DNA from 2 places in the Roseateles sp. GW821-FHT09G09 genome. Region 1 is predicted to be linked to the other one. Evidence: riboswitches for the same ligand, from Rfam matches in the RefSeq annotation. Region 1 holds a riboswitch; the other holds the start of a gene.
The links. A riboswitch is a leader RNA that binds a small molecule or an ion and turns the genes downstream of it on or off. The one in region 1 is predicted to bind S-adenosylhomocysteine.
Positions count from the first base shown of each region.

Region 1 (8,003 bases):
GGGTAGCCCGGCGCGGGGCGGATGCCGCGGTAGGCCTCCTTGATGAGCTCCTCGTTGCTGAGCGTCTCGTACGCCGCATACCCCCAGAGGTCCAGCCGCACGCGCTGGTGCAGCCGTTCGGCGAAGGCCTCGGCCAGGCGGTCCGCCAGCGCCTTCAGCATGATCGCGGAGTAGTCGTCCAGGTCGTCGATGAACTGCCGCTCCTTCTTGTCCACGCCGAGGCCGGCGGTGACCGCGAACAGCCCGATGTAATCCGGCACCGTGCCCCTGGGCGCGATGAAGTCGGCCAGCGCCCGGTTGGGCCGGCGCACCCCGTCCACGACCGGCCGCTCGGTCTGCATGCGCAGGCCGCGCCAGGTCATCAGCACCTCGGTGCGCGACTCGTCGCTGTAGATCTCGATGTCGTCGTCGTTGACCTGCGCGGCGGGGTAGAGGCCCATCACGCCGCTGGCGGTCAGCCAGCGGCCCTCGATCAGCCGCTGCAGCATGCGCTTGCCGTCGCTGAACACGCGCTGCGCCTCGGCGCCGACGACCTCGTCCTTGAGGATCGCCGGGAACGGTCCCGCCAGGTCCCAGGTCTGGAAGAACGGCCCCCAGTCGATGCACTGCGCGAGCTCGGCCAGGTCGTAGTTGCGGAACTGGCGCCGGCCGATGAAACGCGGCACCGCCGGCGTGTAGGTCGTGAAGTCGGCGCGATGCTTGTTGGCGCGCGCCTGCGCCAGCGTCACCAGGGGCGTCTGCTTCTTGTTGGCGTGCAGCTCACGGACCTTCTCGTAGTCGGATTTCAGCTCGTCGATGAAGCGCGTGGCGCGCTCGTCGGACAGCAGTTCCGAGCACACGCCCACCGAGCGCGACGCGTCCGGCACGTAGACCACCGGACCTTCGTAATGCGGCGAGATCTTGACGGCCGTGTGCACGCGGCTGGTGGTCGCGCCGCCGATCAGCAGTGGGATCTTCTTCACGCGGAAGTAGTCGTCGCGCTGCATCTCGGCGGCGACGTACTGCATCTCCTCGAGGCTGGGCGTGATCAGGCCCGATAGACCGATGATGTCCGCGCCCTCGACCTTGGCCTTGGCGAGGATGTCCTGGCACGGGACCATCACGCCCATGTTGACGACCTCGAAGTTGTTGCACTGCAGGACCACCGTCACGATGTTCTTGCCGATGTCGTGCACGTCGCCCTTCACCGTCGCGATGACGATCTTGCCCTTGGAGCGCACGTCGTTGCCCGCCGCGGCCATCTGGCGCTTCTCTTCCTCGATGTAGGGCACCAGGTGGGCGACGGCGGACTTCATCACGCGCGCGCTCTTCACCACCTGCGGCAGGAACATCTTGCCGGCGCCGAACAGGTCGCCCACCACGTTCATGCCGGCCATCAGCGGGCCCTCGATCACGTGCAGCGGCCGGCCGCCCGCGGCGCGGATGCCCTGCCAGGCTTCCTCGGTGTCCTCGACGATGAAGTCGGTGATGCCGTGGATCAGCGCATGCGACAGCCGCGCGCCGACGTCGCCGGCGCGCCAGGCCAGCTTGGCGCTGTCGTCCTTGGCGGCGCCCTTGACCGTCTCGGCGACCTCGAGCAGCCGCTCGGTCGAGTCCTCGCGGCGGTTCAGCACCACGTCCTCGACGCGCTCGCGCAGGTCGGCGGGGATCTCGTCGTAGACGCCGACCATGCCTGCGTTGACGATGCCCATGTCCATGCCGGCCTGGATCGCGTGGTACAGGAACACCGTGTGGATGGCCTCGCGCACCGGCTCGTTGCCGCGGAAGCTGAACGACACGTTGGACACGCCGCCGCTGACCTTGGCGCCGGGAAGGTTGCGCTTGATCCAGCGCGTCGCCTCGATGAAGTCGACGGCGTAGTTGTTGTGCTCCTCGATGCCGGTGGCGATCGCGAAGATGTTGGGGTCGAAGATGATGTCCTCGGGCGGGAAGCCGATCTCGTCGACCAGCATCCGGTAGGCGCGGGTGCAGATCTCGGTCTTGCGCTGGTAGGTGTCGGCCTGGCCGGTCTCGTCGAAGGCCATCACCACCGCGGCCGCGCCGTAGCGGCGGATCAGCTTGGCCTGGCGGCGGAACTCCGCCTCGCCTTCCTTCAGCGAGATCGAGTTGACGATGCCCTTGCCCTGGATGCACTTGAGGCCGGCCTCGATCACCTCCCACTTGGACGAGTCGATCATGATCGGCACGCGCGCGATCTCGGGCTCCGAGGCGATCAGGTTGAGGAAGCGCACCATCGCGGCCTTGCTGTCGAGCATGGCCTCGTCCATGTTGATGTCGATGACCTGCGCGCCGTTCTCGACCTGCTGGCGGGCGACGCTCAGCGCGGCTTCGAATTCGCCGTTCAGGATCAGCCGCGCGAAGGCCTTGGAGCCGGTGACGTTGGTGCGCTCGCCGATGTTCACGAACAGCGTGCCGGCGCCGATGTTCACCGGCTCCAGGCCGGAGAGCTTCATCGGCGGCACGGCGACGGGCGCAGCGCCCGGGGCGGCAAGGTCAGGCGTGGCGGAGGCGGAGGCGGAATTCGGGGCGGACATGGCGGCGGCGCTTTTTCCGAGCTGGACGTGAGCTGAGACGAAAGACGGGGCCGCGCAACTCACCGCAACCCCGCGGAACGCGGGTCGGTGAGCGCCGTTGTGAGGCGGTGTCCGGGAGTCCGACACCGCCGTTCCGAGCCTGGCGGGCACCCGGGTGACGGGACCTGTCGCAACGCTCCTCGGAAACCACCGCCGCCGCAGGGGCGCGGGTGCGGCCTTGCCGGGGGCGGGAACAGCGTGCATTCTACCGATCCGGCCCCGCTTTGTTCGTGCCGTATTGCCTTGCCCCGCCGGCTGCGCCCGTATCCTGCGCGGCGCAACGACACAACAACGACAAGACGACGACACGTCGATGGGAAGGCACCGTGGATCTGGTCCAGCTTCCTCCAAACAGCCTGCGCGTGGGACAGGTGCTGACGTTCTCCCTGCGCGACGCGGGAGGACATCTGCTGTTCGCCTCCGGGCATCCGCTGCCCGACACGCCGCAGGTCCGCGACCTGCTGGCCCGCGGGCCCTGGGTGCAGGCGCACGAGACGCGCGAGTACCAGCGCGCCCTCGCCCACAAGCTCGACACGATGATGCTGCAGGGCGCGTCGATGTCCGCGCTGGCCAACGCGACCGCCGAGTACAAGCCCACGCGTCCGATGCCGATGCCGCAGCAGACGGCGCCGGCGCACACCGCCGTCTGGGCGGACCTGCAGTGGCACGCGCAGCAGGTGCTGCGCGACCCGCGGCGACCGGACTTCCTGATGCGGCTGACGGAGCTGCTCGACAAGGTGCTGGCGCGGTTGACGCAGCAGCCGGACGCCTCGCTGGCGATGCTGGTGCATGACGCCGGCCAGGAGCCGCTGCAGTACAGCGCGCGGCATGCGCTGCTGTCGCTGGCGCTGGTCGAGATGAGCACGCGCCAGCTCGGCTGGGGCGAAGGCCGGCGTCGCACGCTCGGCCTGGCGGCGCTGACGATGAACCTGGACAGCGGCGCGCAGCAGGACCAGCACGCGATGCGGCCTGAAGCCTTGGGCGAGGCGCAACGCGACCAGCTCGCCGGCCACGGCGACCGCGCGGCGGCGACGCTGCGGGCCATCGGCGTCGACGACGAGGACTGGCTGACCGCCGTGCGCCTGCATCACGATGCCGGGCCGGGGCCCTTGGCCGGGCGATCAGACGGTGAGCTGATGGCGCGGCTGCTCCGCCGCGCCGACGTCTATGGCGCGCGCCTGAGCCCGCGGCGCAGCCGGCGGCCGCTGTCCGCGGCGCAGGCGGCGCGGGCGGTCTACCTCGACGAGCTCCAGCAACCGGACGAGGCCGGTGCCGCGCTGATCAAGGCGATCGGGCTCTATCCGCCGGGCTCGCTGGTCCGGCTGGCCAACGGCGAAGAAGGCATGGTGCTCAAGCGCGGGCACAGCGCCAACGCGCCGATGGTCGCGTCGCTGCTCGGGCGCAGCGGCACGCCGCTGACGGCGCCGGTGCTGCGCGACACGCGCCTGCAGGCGCAGGCCATCACGGCCAGCCTCGCGCCGCATGAGATCCGCCTGCGGATCAACATGGACGCGATGTTGAAGCTCTACGGCACCTGAGGTCCTTCGGGCGTCGCGGCGGGCCCAGGCCGCTGGCCCTCACCCCTGCCCTCTCCCGCAAGCGGGAGAGGGAGTTCGCTCAGCACCGGGGTGCGGTGCGTGCGTCAGGCCGCTTCTTCGACCAGCCCGCTGAACAGCTTGCTGCCCCAACGGCGCGGCTGATACGCGGAGACCTTCTGCGCGATCGCCCGGATGTGGTCCGGCGTCGTGCCGCAGCAGCCGCCCGCGATGTTCAGGAAACCCGCCGCGGCGAACTCGCCGACCAGGCGGCCGGTGACGTCCGGCGTCTCGTCGAAGCCGGTGTCGCTCATGGGGTTGGGCAGGCCGGCGTTCGGGTAGCAGGAGATCGGCGTGTCGCCGGCGGCCTTCGAGAGTTCCTCGATGTAGGGCCGCATCAGCGCCGCGCCGAGCGCGCAGTTCAGGCCGACGGCGATGGGCTGCGCGTGCCGCACCGAGTGCCAGAACGCCGTCACCGTCTGTCCCGACAGGATGCGGCCCGACGCGTCGGTCACCGTGCCCGAGATGATCACCGGCAGGCGTTCGCCGGTGTCGTCCATCAGCTCGTCGACCGCGAAGATCGCGGCCTTGGCGTTCAGCGTGTCGAAGATGGTCTCGATCAGGAACAGGTCGACGCCGCCTTCGAGCATCGCCTTGGCCTGGTCGTAGTAGGCCTTGCGCAGGGTATCGAAGTCGACGTTGCGGGCGCCGGGGTCGTTGACGTCCGGGCTGATCGACGCCGTGCGCGGCGTCGGGCCGAGCGCGCCGGCCGCGAAGCGCGGCTTGTCCGGCGTGCTGAACGCGTCGCAGGCCTCGCGGGCCAGCCGCGCGGCGGCGACGTTCATCTCGTAGGCGTGCTCCTGGAGTCCGTAGTCCTCCTGCGCCACGCTGGTCGTGCCGAAGGTGTTGGTCTCGATGATGTCGGCGCCGGCGTCCAGGTACTGGCGGTGGATCTCGCTGATGACCTCGGGCTTGGTCAGCACCAGCAGGTCGTTGTTGCCCTTGAGGTCCTTGGGGTGATCGGCGAAGCGCTCGCCGCGGAAGTCGGCTTCCGTCAGCTTGTAGCGCTGGATCATCGTGCCCATCGCGCCGTCCAGGACGGCGATGCGTTGCGCCAGGATGGCGGGCAAGGCGGCGCCGCGGGTATAGACCACGGGACGGGCGACGACGGGACGGGCGGAGGTCGGGGCGTTCATGACCCCGATTGTAGGAAACGCATCAATACATCGTGCGGCGCTGGCGATCTTCCAGGTCGGCGTCATAGGCGGCACCGTCGAACGACGCGCTCAAGCCGGCCAGGATGGACCCCGTGGACGGCAGCGTCGTGCGCTCGACGTGCCGATCCGAATTCCAGAGTTCGGAGCGCTTGACCGCCCGCGCGCACTGGAAGAAGACCGAACGCACCTCGATCACCAGGACCGACTTCGGCAGTTGGCCCTCGACCGCGAAGCGCTCCCGCAAGGCCGGCGAGGCGCTGATGCGGCCGACGCCGTTCACGCGCAGGCATTCGCCGATGCCCGGGATCAGGAACAGCAGCGCCAGCGACGGGTCGTGGATGAGGTTGCGCAGGCTGTCGATGCGGTGGTTGCCGCGACGATCCGGCAGCAGCAGCGTCCTGGGATCGGCCACCTCGATGAAGCCCGGCGCGTCGCCGCGAGGCGAGGTGTCCAGGCCGTGCGGCCCGCGCGTCGCGAGGACGGCGAAAGGCGACGCCTCGATGAACGGCCGGTACAGCGGATGGACGTGGTCGCATGCCTTGTCCAGCGTGGCGGCCGCGGTGGGCGCCGCGTAGACGGTTCTCAGCGCGTCGACGGTCGACAAGTCGTGCGACCGGTCGAGCCAGGGCGTGTTCATGGCGCCGCTGTCGGGCAACGCGCTCATCCGCCGAAGACCTTCTTCAGGATGGCGCTTCCCGTGCCGACCGGGTCCTGGCGGATCTTCTTCTCCTCCTGGCCGATCATGAAGTACAGGCCGTCCAGCGCCTTGTCGGTGACGTAGCCCTGCAGGTTGGCGTCTTCCTTGCGGATGAGCCCGAAGCCCGAGGCCTTGCCGGCCACCGCGTTGTACTTCTCGCTCAGCGACTGGCGTTCGGTGGCCTTGGTCACGATGGGCAGGAACCTGGTCGTCAGCGGCGAACGGGTTTTCTCCTCGAAGAACTGCGTCACCGCGTTGTCGCCGCCGCGCACGATCTTCACCGCGTCCTCGACGCTGATGTTGCGCACCGTGCTGACCAGCAACTGGCGCGCCTCGGGCATGGCCTGCTCGGCGGCGCGGTTCATCGAGGTGATCAGCTCGTCGATGCGCCTGCCCTGGCCGGTCGTGCGCAACAGCCGCGCGGCGTCCTTGAGCGCGCCGGGGAGCTCGATCTTCACCTGGGGATTGCCCAGGAAACCATCGGTGCGACCCAGGTTGGCGAGCGCCGCCTGGGCGCCGCGCTCGAGCGCCGCGCGCACGCCCGAGGCGGCGTCCCCCTCGCTGAGGCTCAGCGCCATCGCCCACGGCGAGGCGCACCCCGCGCCCAGCAGCGCGATCAGGTCACGGCGAAACAGGTTCATCGGCGTCTCCTTCTTGGTCATCGGGGGCGGAGGTCTCAGCGGTTTCAGAGGACTCGGAGGATTCGGCGGATTCGGCGGATGGAGCGGACTCAGAGGTCTCGACCGTGTCGGCGGCTTCCTCCCGCCCTGCATCTTCCGACTCCGCGAGGTCCATGTCGATGGCGCCGAACGGGCCGGGACCGTCGCCGAGCTTGAACTCGATGCGCAGGCTGTCGCCCGGCTCCAGCGTCACCGGCTTGCCCAGCACCGGCGATCCCGCGCCGACCAGCGTGCCGGCGCGCAGCGGCCGGTTGAGCGCCGCCTCGGCGATCAGGTCACCGAGCGACCACTTCATCCCGGTCTTCGCGTCGACGACCGCCTGCTTGCGCCCGTTGCGCATGACCTGGAGCTGCAAGGCCGCGCGACCGAGGTACCAGGCGCCGGGCAGTTCGTCGGGCGTGACGGCGACTGGCGCGAACTGCAGCGCCGGGCGGCTGTGCAGCGCGGGCCAGCCGTTGGCGAGCTCCTCCTGCTGCACCGGCCGCAGCACCCAGTCGCTGACCAGCATCAGCAGCCGGATCGCCTCCAGCGCCTGCGACGGCACGGCGCCCTGCGCCAGGTCGCCGATGAGCGCGGCGAGTTGCGGCTCGGGCTCCAGGCCCGGCGTGCGCAGGTCGAGCAACTCGGTCGGAGCCAGCAGCGCCTCGGCGCCGCCGGCGCGCAGCAGCGGCGCGCTGAGGCGTTCCGGCCATGCGAGGCCGCGCTCGCGCAAGGCCTGACCCTGCTCCGGGTAGGCCTCGCCGGCGATCCAGCCGGCCAGGCGCGGCAGCGGCGCCAGACACTGCTTCGGGTCGAACGCGAACGCATGCCGCGCGCGACCGTGGTTCAGCGACTGCGACAACACCTCCAGCTGCGGCGCCATGAAATTCCAGTCGTCGAGCACTTGTTGCAGGCGCGTCGCGATGCCGTTGGCATAGCATGCCTGGCTCAGGTCTCGCGACACGACCACGAGTTGGCCGTCGCGGGATCCGTCGCGGTAGGTGGCGAGTTTCATTGTTGTGAACGGACAGTCATTCGTCGGACGATCGGTGGCCGCATTTTCACCTCAGGATCGGATCGCGTTCGCGGCGGCGCTCGCGGGCGCCCTGGCGCTGCATGCGGGCGCCATCGGCGCGCTGTCGCGGCGGGCCTTGCCGCAGGCGATCGACACGCCGGTGGTGACCACGCGCCTCATCGAGGCCCCGCCTCCGACGATGCCCGAACCGGTCGTTCCGGCGGCCGAGCCGCGCTTCGTGCCACGTCTCCCCCCACCTGTCGGGCAACAGCTCGAGCCACACGCCGCGCGGCGCCCGTCTTCGCGT
Region 1 covers NZ_JBWKOG010000001.1:178,200-186,202, forward strand. Annotated here, with positions in the region: gene metH (methionine synthase) at 1-2,534, opposite strand, end outside; S-adenosyl-L-homocysteine riboswitch at 2,617-2,721, opposite strand; gene AC07O8_RS00795 (HD-GYP domain-containing protein) at 2,900-4,111, shown strand; gene AC07O8_RS00800 (homocysteine S-methyltransferase family protein) at 4,216-5,304, opposite strand; gene AC07O8_RS00805 (pyridoxamine 5'-phosphate oxidase family protein) at 5,327-5,989, opposite strand; gene AC07O8_RS00810 (DUF4197 domain-containing protein) at 5,986-6,663, opposite strand; gene AC07O8_RS00815 (fumarylacetoacetate hydrolase family protein) at 6,644-7,696, opposite strand; gene AC07O8_RS00820 (hypothetical protein) at 7,731-8,003, shown strand, end outside.

Region 2 (8,003 bases), on a different contig from region 1:
GCCCGGTGGCGACGACACGGTCGCCGGCGGCCAGCGCCGCCTTGGCAATCTCGAGACCAAAGCCGCGGTTTGCGCCGGTGATGAACCAGATCTTGCTCATGGAGTTCCGTCCTTCAGGGGTTCAGGGGTTCAGGGGATTCAGGGCCGGCCGGCGGCGGGATGCCGGGGCCGGTACGGGGGACGGATGAATCCTAGGAACGGGGCGGCGATCGCACGTGCCGGTTCCGGTACAGCGCTTGCACGATCCGCCGAAGCGGTCTTCGAGCCCCGCTCGTCGGCCTCCCCGCACCCGTGTGATCGCAACCCGATGCGCGAATCCGTCGCTTGGGCTACAATCGCCGCTTGACTCGCACAAGACCACCCTCTTCAGGTCTTCTTCTGCAGCCCCTCCGGTCCCTCCCAAGGACCCTTCTGCGAGCGGCTCGCACCAGCATCACCCCCCGGTTCGTGCGCTTGAGCGTTTCTGGTTTCAGCTTGTCTGTTCGCCCTTCGGCCGACCGACCTCTGGAGCCACTTTCCGTGCCCCTTCTGTTCGTATCATCGGATCGAAGTGACACACCTTCACACACCGCGCCAAGACGGTTGCTTATTGCGATTGCCTGTCAAGGCGCACACCTCAAAATAATGATGCATAACAAACGCATTGAGGTGGGGCGATTCCTTGTCTCACCGATGACCAAACCCCATGCCGACGGCGGATTCGCCGCGGCTGTCTCGATCCAGTCGGGACGCGGCATGGCCAGCATTGATCGTGTCATGCGATTCGTGCCGACCTTCGAGACCCGCCGCGCCGCATTGCGCTATGCGGAGACCGAAGGCACCGCCTGGGCGCGCAGCAACTGAGCCGCGCGCCGCTGATTTCCGAGGCGAGGGCCTGCGGCAGACCGCGGCTGGCGCCCTTTTCATCTTCAAGCATGGAGCAAGCCGTATGGCCAAGGAAGAACTGATTGAAATGCAGGGTGTCGTCAACGAAATCCTGCCGGACTCGCGCTTCCGCGTGACGCTGGAAAACGGCCATCAGGTCATCGCCTACACGGGCGGCAAGATGCGCAAGCATCACATCCGCATCCTGGCCGGCGATGCCGTCTCGCTGGAAATGTCGCCGTACGACCTGACCAAGGGCCGGATCACCTTCCGTCACCTGCAGCGCTCGAACCACTCGGGCCCGCCGCCGGTCCGTCGCTGACGCGCCTGACCGCGGGAGGCTCCGGCCCACCGCGGGAGCATCGCCAGACCTGATCGACGCCGCTTGGTCGACACATGACCGGCGCATGACCGACGCATGACCGACGTCCCGTCCGACACCGCCGCCGTCCCGACCTCGCTCGAGGCGGGCGGCGATCCGATGCCCGTGCCGCCGCCGCAGCCGGACATCGATGCGTGCTGCGGCAACGGCTGCGATCCGTGCATCTTCGATCTGCACGATCTGGCGATGGACGCGTACCGACAGGCCCTGCGTGCCTGGAAGTCGCGTCATCCGGACGCCATCTGACGACGCTCCGAATCCACCCGAAGGGCCGCTGACGCGGCCCTTTCCTTTTGGGGAACCGGCCGCCGTCCGGGGGGATTTCGTTTCGTGACGTTTTGGGGGACATCCCCGGATTCAGAAGTCCGAGCCCCAGGCCGACATCAAGGACAGGCGCCGCGCTTGCCGCAGCGGCGCGGTGCTCCCGCCCTCCGGAGGTCTCGATGTTCATGACCGGCCCGACCCGCTTCCATGTCGCGCATTCCGACGCGCAGGCCAATCTGCGCTTCGCGCTGGCGCGATTGAGCACGGATTGGCGCAGCCTCGACCCGTTCGGGCTCGAAATCCTGCTGCGCCACCTGCTGATGGCGGAACACCGCTGCATGCCGCATCCCAGCGTGTTGCGCGAGCGTCCGACCAACCGCTGGCTGCTGCCACGCCTGCGCCGCCGGCGGATCGAGGTCGCGGAGCGCCTGGTCGCCGTCGGTGGCCGGGTCAGCCATGCGGCGCTGGCCCGCGTGTTGCCGCGCGGGCATGACTGGCCGGGGATCTCGGCGCTGGTCGGCCGCCATGCCTGGGATCCGGTCGAAGGACGCCAGCCGCGCCCCCACCGCCCCGTCGTCGACGAGCCGGCCTACCCGCGCGCCAGCAGCAGTGCCCGGGCCACTTCCGCGAAGCCGTCGCCGCGCTCGGTCGCGGTGACGTAGGTAGGCGGGTGATCCAGCATCGGCAGGAACCGCGCGATGTTGGCCACGCCCACCGACAGCGGCATGCGTTCGAACATCAGTTGATCGTTCGTCGAATCGCCGACATACACCCACTCGGCCGGATCGAAGTCCAGGCCCGTCAACCGTTTCACCGCCCACTGCGCCGCGGTCCACTTGCTGTGGTCCCCGATCCAGCCGTTGACGTGGATCGAACTCACCGTCGCCACCAGCCCGTGCGTGCGCATGCGGTCGCAGACGGCGGCGATCGCATCATCGTCGAGCGTCGTGAATTCGCTGTGATCGATGGCGATGTCGGTCAGGCGGCCGGCACTGTCGCGCGCGGGCACGGCCCCCGGAACGGTCGCCACGATGTCCCGCGCGCAGGCCTGCAGTCGCGCGAAGTTCGCCAGACGCGTGGCGTCGTCCTGGGCGAATTCCGTGGAGAGCGCCTCCGCCTCCCGGTGGAGGAGCACCCCGCCGTTTTCCGCGACGATCCCCCGGACGGGCCAGGTCATCGCGAAGGCTTCGCTCCAGCCGGCGGGCCGCCCCGTGATCGCGATGACCGGCACCCCGGCCGCGTGCAGCCGGCGCAGCGCCTCCAGCGCCGCCGGCGCGACGGCGCCGTCCGCCGTCAGGGTGTCGTCGATGTCCGTCAACACGCCGCGCAGGGGCAGCCAGGTCGCGCGGGGACAGTCGCTGAGCGGGGGAATCGTTCGCATGGGAGGCGATTGTTGACTACAATCGCGCCCTGTTCCGAGGAGCGTTGCGACCTCCCATCCCATCGAGGCCAGGCTCGGAACCGCCGCGCGGCGACACGCCCGCGGCAATGGCAACCGCGCTCACCCGTCGACCCTTCGCAGGCCGGGTGAGGACCGAGCGGCAAATGCCCCTGCAATTGCCCTCCGCACTTCTCCCCATGCCCTGACCGCTGGCGTCGACGGCCCTTCCTCGCAGGAGTCCGCATGAACGCCCAATTGAAGCCGCTGGCCCAAGACCAGTACCTGATCAAAGACCTGTCGCTGGCCGACTGGGGCCGCAAGGAGATCAAGATCGCCGAGAGCGAGATGCCCGCGCTGATGGCCATCCGCGAGGAATACGCCGCCGCGCAGCCGCTCAAGGGCGCGCGCATCACCGGCTCGCTGCACATGACGATCCAGACGGCCGTGCTGGTCGAGACGCTGCAGGCGCTGGGCGCCGAAGTGCGCTGGGCCTCGTGCAACATCTTCTCGACGCAGGACCACGCCGCCGCCGCGCTGGTCGCCGCGGGCACCCCCGTCTTCGCCTACAAGGGCGAGACGCTGGAAGACTACTGGGACTACACGCACCGCATCTTCGACTTCGGCGCCAAGGGCACGCCGGGCGAAGGCCCGAACATGATCCTGGACGACGGCGGCGACGCGACGCTGCTGATGCACCTGGGCCAGAAGGCCGAGAAGGACCTGTCCGTGCTGGCCAACCCGGGCAGCGAGGAAGAGCGCATCCTCTTCGCCGCGATCAGGAAGAAGGTCGCCGAGGACGGCACCTGGTACACCCGCAAGAGCGCCGAGATCATCGGCGTCACGGAAGAGACGACCACGGGCGTGCACCGCCTGAAGGAGATGTCGGCCAAGGGCACGCTGCTGTTCCGCGCGATCAACGTCAACGACTCGGTCACCAAGAGCAAGTTCGACAACCTGTACGGCTGCCGCGAGTCGCTGGTGGACGGCATCAAGCGCGCCACCGACGTGATGATCGCCGGCAAGATCGCCGTGATCGCCGGCTACGGCGACGTGGGCAAGGGCTCGGCCCAGGCGATGCGCGCGTTGTCGGCCCAGGTCTGGGTGACCGAGATCGACCCGATCTGCGCGCTGCAGGCCGCGATGGAAGGCTTCCGCGTCGTGACGATGGAATACGCCGCCGACAAGGCCGACATCTTCGTCACCACGACCGGCAACAAGGGCGTGATCCGCCATGAGCACATGGCCGCGATGAAGCACAACGCCATCGTCTGCAACATCGGCCACTTCGACAACGAGATCGACATCGCCTCGATCGAGAAGTACGAGTGGGAGGAGATCAAGCCGCAGGTGGACCACGTGATCTTCCCCGACGGCAAACGGATCATCCTGCTGGCCAAGGGCCGTCTGGTGAACCTGGGCTGCGGCACCGGCCACCCGAGCTACGTGATGTCGTCCAGCTTCGCCAACCAGACGATCGCCCAGATCGAACTGTTCGCGCACAAGGACGCCTACGCCGTGGGCCAGGTCTACGTGCTGCCCAAGCACCTGGACGAGCACGTCGCCCGCCTGCAGCTGAAGACGCTGAACGCGCGGCTCAGCGAGCTGACGGACGAGCAGGCCGCCTACATCGGCGTGTCGAAGTCGGGCCCGTACAAGCCCGATACCTACCGCTATTGATTGACCGACCCGAGATCCGACCATGCGTGCTGACCAGCTGCTTCTCTCCCTTGGCCTGGCGCCCACGCGCTCGGCCGCCCAGCGGCTGATCGACGCGCGTGCGGTCGAGTGGGAAGGCCCCAAGGGCTGGACCGTCGTGCGCAAGTGCGGCGAGGACCTGCCCGACACCACCCCGCTGCGCGTGACCGACGACGCCGAGCTGCGTTACGTCTCGCGCGGCGGGCTCAAGCTCGAAGGCGCGCTGGCCAAGGTCGGCGTGTCGGTGGCGGGCCTCACGGCGCTGGACATGGGCCAGAGCGCGGGCGGTTTCACCGACGTGCTGCTCAAGGCGGGCGCGGCGCACGTGACCGGCATCGATGTGGGCCACAGCCAGCTGCATGAGACCTTGAAGGCGGACCCGCGCGTGACCGCCCATGAAGGCATGCACGTGAAGGACTATGTCCCCGACGCGCCCTTCGATCTGGTCGTGGGCGACCTGAGCTTCATCTCGATGATCGGCACGCTCAAGCACATGGTCGGCTGGCTCAAGCCGCAGGGCCAGGCGTTGCTGCTGATCAAGCCGCAGTACGAGCTGGGGCCGAAGGCCTTGAACAAGAACGGCATCGTCAAGGACAAGGCGCAATACGCCGTGCTCAAGGAGCAGGCCGTGGCGGCCGCCGAGAAGCGCGACCTCGTCGTCAAAGGCTGGTTCGAAAGTCCCGTCACCGGCGGCGACGGCAACACCGAATTCTTCATTTGGGTCCAGAAACCATGACGACGCCCGTCAGCATCGAATTCTTCCCGCCCAACACGCCCGTCGGCACCGAGAAGCTGAAGACCGTCGTGCAGGAGCTGCGCGCGGTCGATCCGCAGTACTTCAGCGTCACCTACGGCGCGGGCGGATCGACGCGCGAGAAGACGCTGTCGACCGTCGCCGACATCGCGTCGCAAGGCTTCGACGCGGCGCCGCACCTGTCCTGCGTGGGCTCGACGCGCGAGAACATCGCCGAGATCCTGGCCACCTACCGGGCCCAGAACATCCGGCGCGTCGTCGCGCTGCGCGGCGACCTGCCCAGCGGCACGGCGACGGCGGGCGAGTTCCGCTACGCGGCCGAGCTGGTGCGCTTCATCCGCGAGACGCAAGGCGCGGACTGGGACATCGAGGTCGCCGCCTATCCCGAGTACCACCCGCAGCAGCGCTACGCGGCCCGCGACCTGCAGTTCTTCGCCGACAAGGTGCGCGCCGGCGCCAGCGGCGCGATCACGCAGTTCTTCTACAACCCCGACGCCTACTTCCACTTCGTCGATGCGACGCGGGCGATCGGCGTGGACGTGCCGATCGTGCCGGGCATCATGCCGATCAACAACTTCGCGCGGATCGCGCAGTTCGCGCAGCGCGACGGCATCGAGATCCCGCGCTGGGTCGCGCTGAAGATGGAAGGCTACATGGACGACGCCGCCTCGGTGCGCGCCTTCGGCCTGGACGTCGTCACGCGGCTGTGCGAACGGCTGATCGCCGGCGGCGTGCCGGCGCTGCATTTCTATTCGCTCAACCAGAGCGCGCTCACGCTGGCGTTGTGTGAACGCCTCGGTCTCGCTGCGAAAGCTTGATAAGGCGCAAGCGCTACGCGCCGTTGCAGGGAACCGCTCCGGTTCGCCGCCGTTCCTTGTGAACGGTCAAGGTGCTCGCGGAGCGGTCCGCGTTCAATCCCGGTCATCCCATTGACCCGGAGTGACCGCATGTCCCACATCCCCACCCCCGCCCTCTTCCGCCCAGCGATCGCCGTCGGCGTGGCGCTCGCCGCGCTGGCCACCGCGATGGCGCCATCGGCCCACGCGCAGAGCAGCCCGTGGGTGTTCCGCGCCCGCGCGGTGAACATCGATCCGGCGGACAAGGACAAGACCGGCCTCGGCCTGTCGCTGAGCCGCAAGACCATCCCGGAGCTCGACTTCAGTTATTTCCTGACGCCGAACTGGGCGACCGAACTGGTCCTGACGGTGCCGCAGCGTCACAAGCTCTACAGCAACGGCACGCGCATCGGCTCGGTGAAGCATCTGCCGCCGACACTGACGCTGCAGTACCACTTCAATCCGGAAGGCAGCTTCCGCCCCTACGTCGGCGCGGGCGTCAACTACACGAACTTCTCAGACGCCCGCTTCGAACCCGCGGTGCAGACGGCGCTGGCGCCGAGCCTCAAGAAGAACAGCTTCGGCCTGGCCGCGCAGGCCGGCTTCGACGTCATGCTCGACAAGCAGTGGTCGATCAACGTCGACGTGAAGAAAATCCAGATGGACACCGAGGTCCGCTCCAAGGGAACGAACGTCGGGAAGTTCAAGATCGATCCGCTGCTGGTGGGGGTGGGCGTCGGCTACCGGTTCTGATCAGCTCAGCTCAACACCGCAAACGCCTCGCGCGTGAGGTTCTCCGGCGCGCCTGTCTCGCGGCAGGCGACGTCGTCCTCGATGCGGACGCCGCCGAACGCGCTCAGGTGCTTCACCAGCGCCCAGTCCACGTTCGCCGCGGCGGGCGTGGCGCGCAGCTTGTCCAGCAGCATCGGGATGAAGTACAGCCCCGGCTCGATCGTCACGACCATGCCGGGCTGCAGCACGCGCGTCAGGCGCAGATACGGATGGCCCTCGGGTTTGGCGATCGTGCCGCCATCCTCGCCGGCCATGAAACCGCCGATGTCGTGGACCTGCAGCCCCAGCAGGTGGCCAATGCCGTGCGGCAGGAAGATCGACGTCACGCCCTGCGCGAGCATCGCCTCCTCGTCCATCGTCACGATGCCGAGCTGGCGCAGCACGCCGGCGGTCTCGCGGTGCGCGGCCAGGTGGATGTCGCGGTAGTCGACGCCGGCGCGCACGCGGTCGACCAGTCGCAGCTGGGCCGCCTCCATCGCATCGATCAGCGCCTGGAACGTGGCGTCGCCGTTGCCCGTCGTACGGGTGATGTCCGACGCGTAGCCGCAGCTGTGCGCGCCCGCGTCCACCAGCAGGGACAGCGATTGCGCCGGCGCGCGCTGGTCCTGGTACTGGTAGTGCAGCACCGCCGCGTGCTCGTTGAGCGCGACGATGTTGCCGTAGGGCAGGTCGCGCTCGGCGAACCCGCAGGCATCGAGGTAGGCGTTGTGGATCGCCGCCTCGGACAGCCCCTCGCGGAAGGCGCGTTGGGACGCGAGGTGCGCCTTCGCGCCCAGCGCGGACGCCTCGCGCAGGCGCAGCAGTTCATACCCGGTCTTCACGGCGCGCGCGTGGTGCAGCGGGTTCAGCACCTCGGGCGGGTTGTTCGGCACGATGTCGCCCAGCGCCGCATCCGCCTCGCCGACGATCGCCAGCGTGCCCGGCACCTGCAGGTAGGGCAACGCCTCCTCCGGCTTGCGGACGATGATCAGTTCGAAGTGCTCGACCCAGAAGCCGCTCGGCGCTTCCGGCGGCACGTGCCAGTAGTCCTCGGGC
Region 2 covers NZ_JBWKOG010000005.1:502,228-510,230, forward strand. Annotated here, with positions in the region: gene AC07O8_RS16300 (oxidoreductase) at 1-100, opposite strand, end outside; gene AC07O8_RS16305 (hypothetical protein) at 673-843, shown strand; gene infA (translation initiation factor IF-1) at 929-1,186, shown strand; gene AC07O8_RS16315 (oxidoreductase-like domain-containing protein) at 1,283-1,492, shown strand; gene AC07O8_RS16320 (hypothetical protein) at 1,690-2,172, shown strand; gene AC07O8_RS16325 (HAD-IIB family hydrolase) at 2,100-2,891, opposite strand; S-adenosyl-L-homocysteine riboswitch at 2,922-3,020, shown strand; gene ahcY (adenosylhomocysteinase) at 3,135-4,568, shown strand; gene AC07O8_RS16335 (TlyA family RNA methyltransferase) at 4,591-5,322, shown strand; gene metF (methylenetetrahydrofolate reductase [NAD(P)H]) at 5,319-6,158, shown strand; gene AC07O8_RS16345 (OmpW/AlkL family protein) at 6,288-6,929, shown strand; gene pepQ (Xaa-Pro dipeptidase) at 6,935-8,003, opposite strand, start outside.
Region 2: it holds a riboswitch for S-adenosylhomocysteine, as region 1 does, so the genes downstream of both, ahcY (adenosylhomocysteinase) here and metH (methionine synthase) in region 1, are expected to answer to the same signal.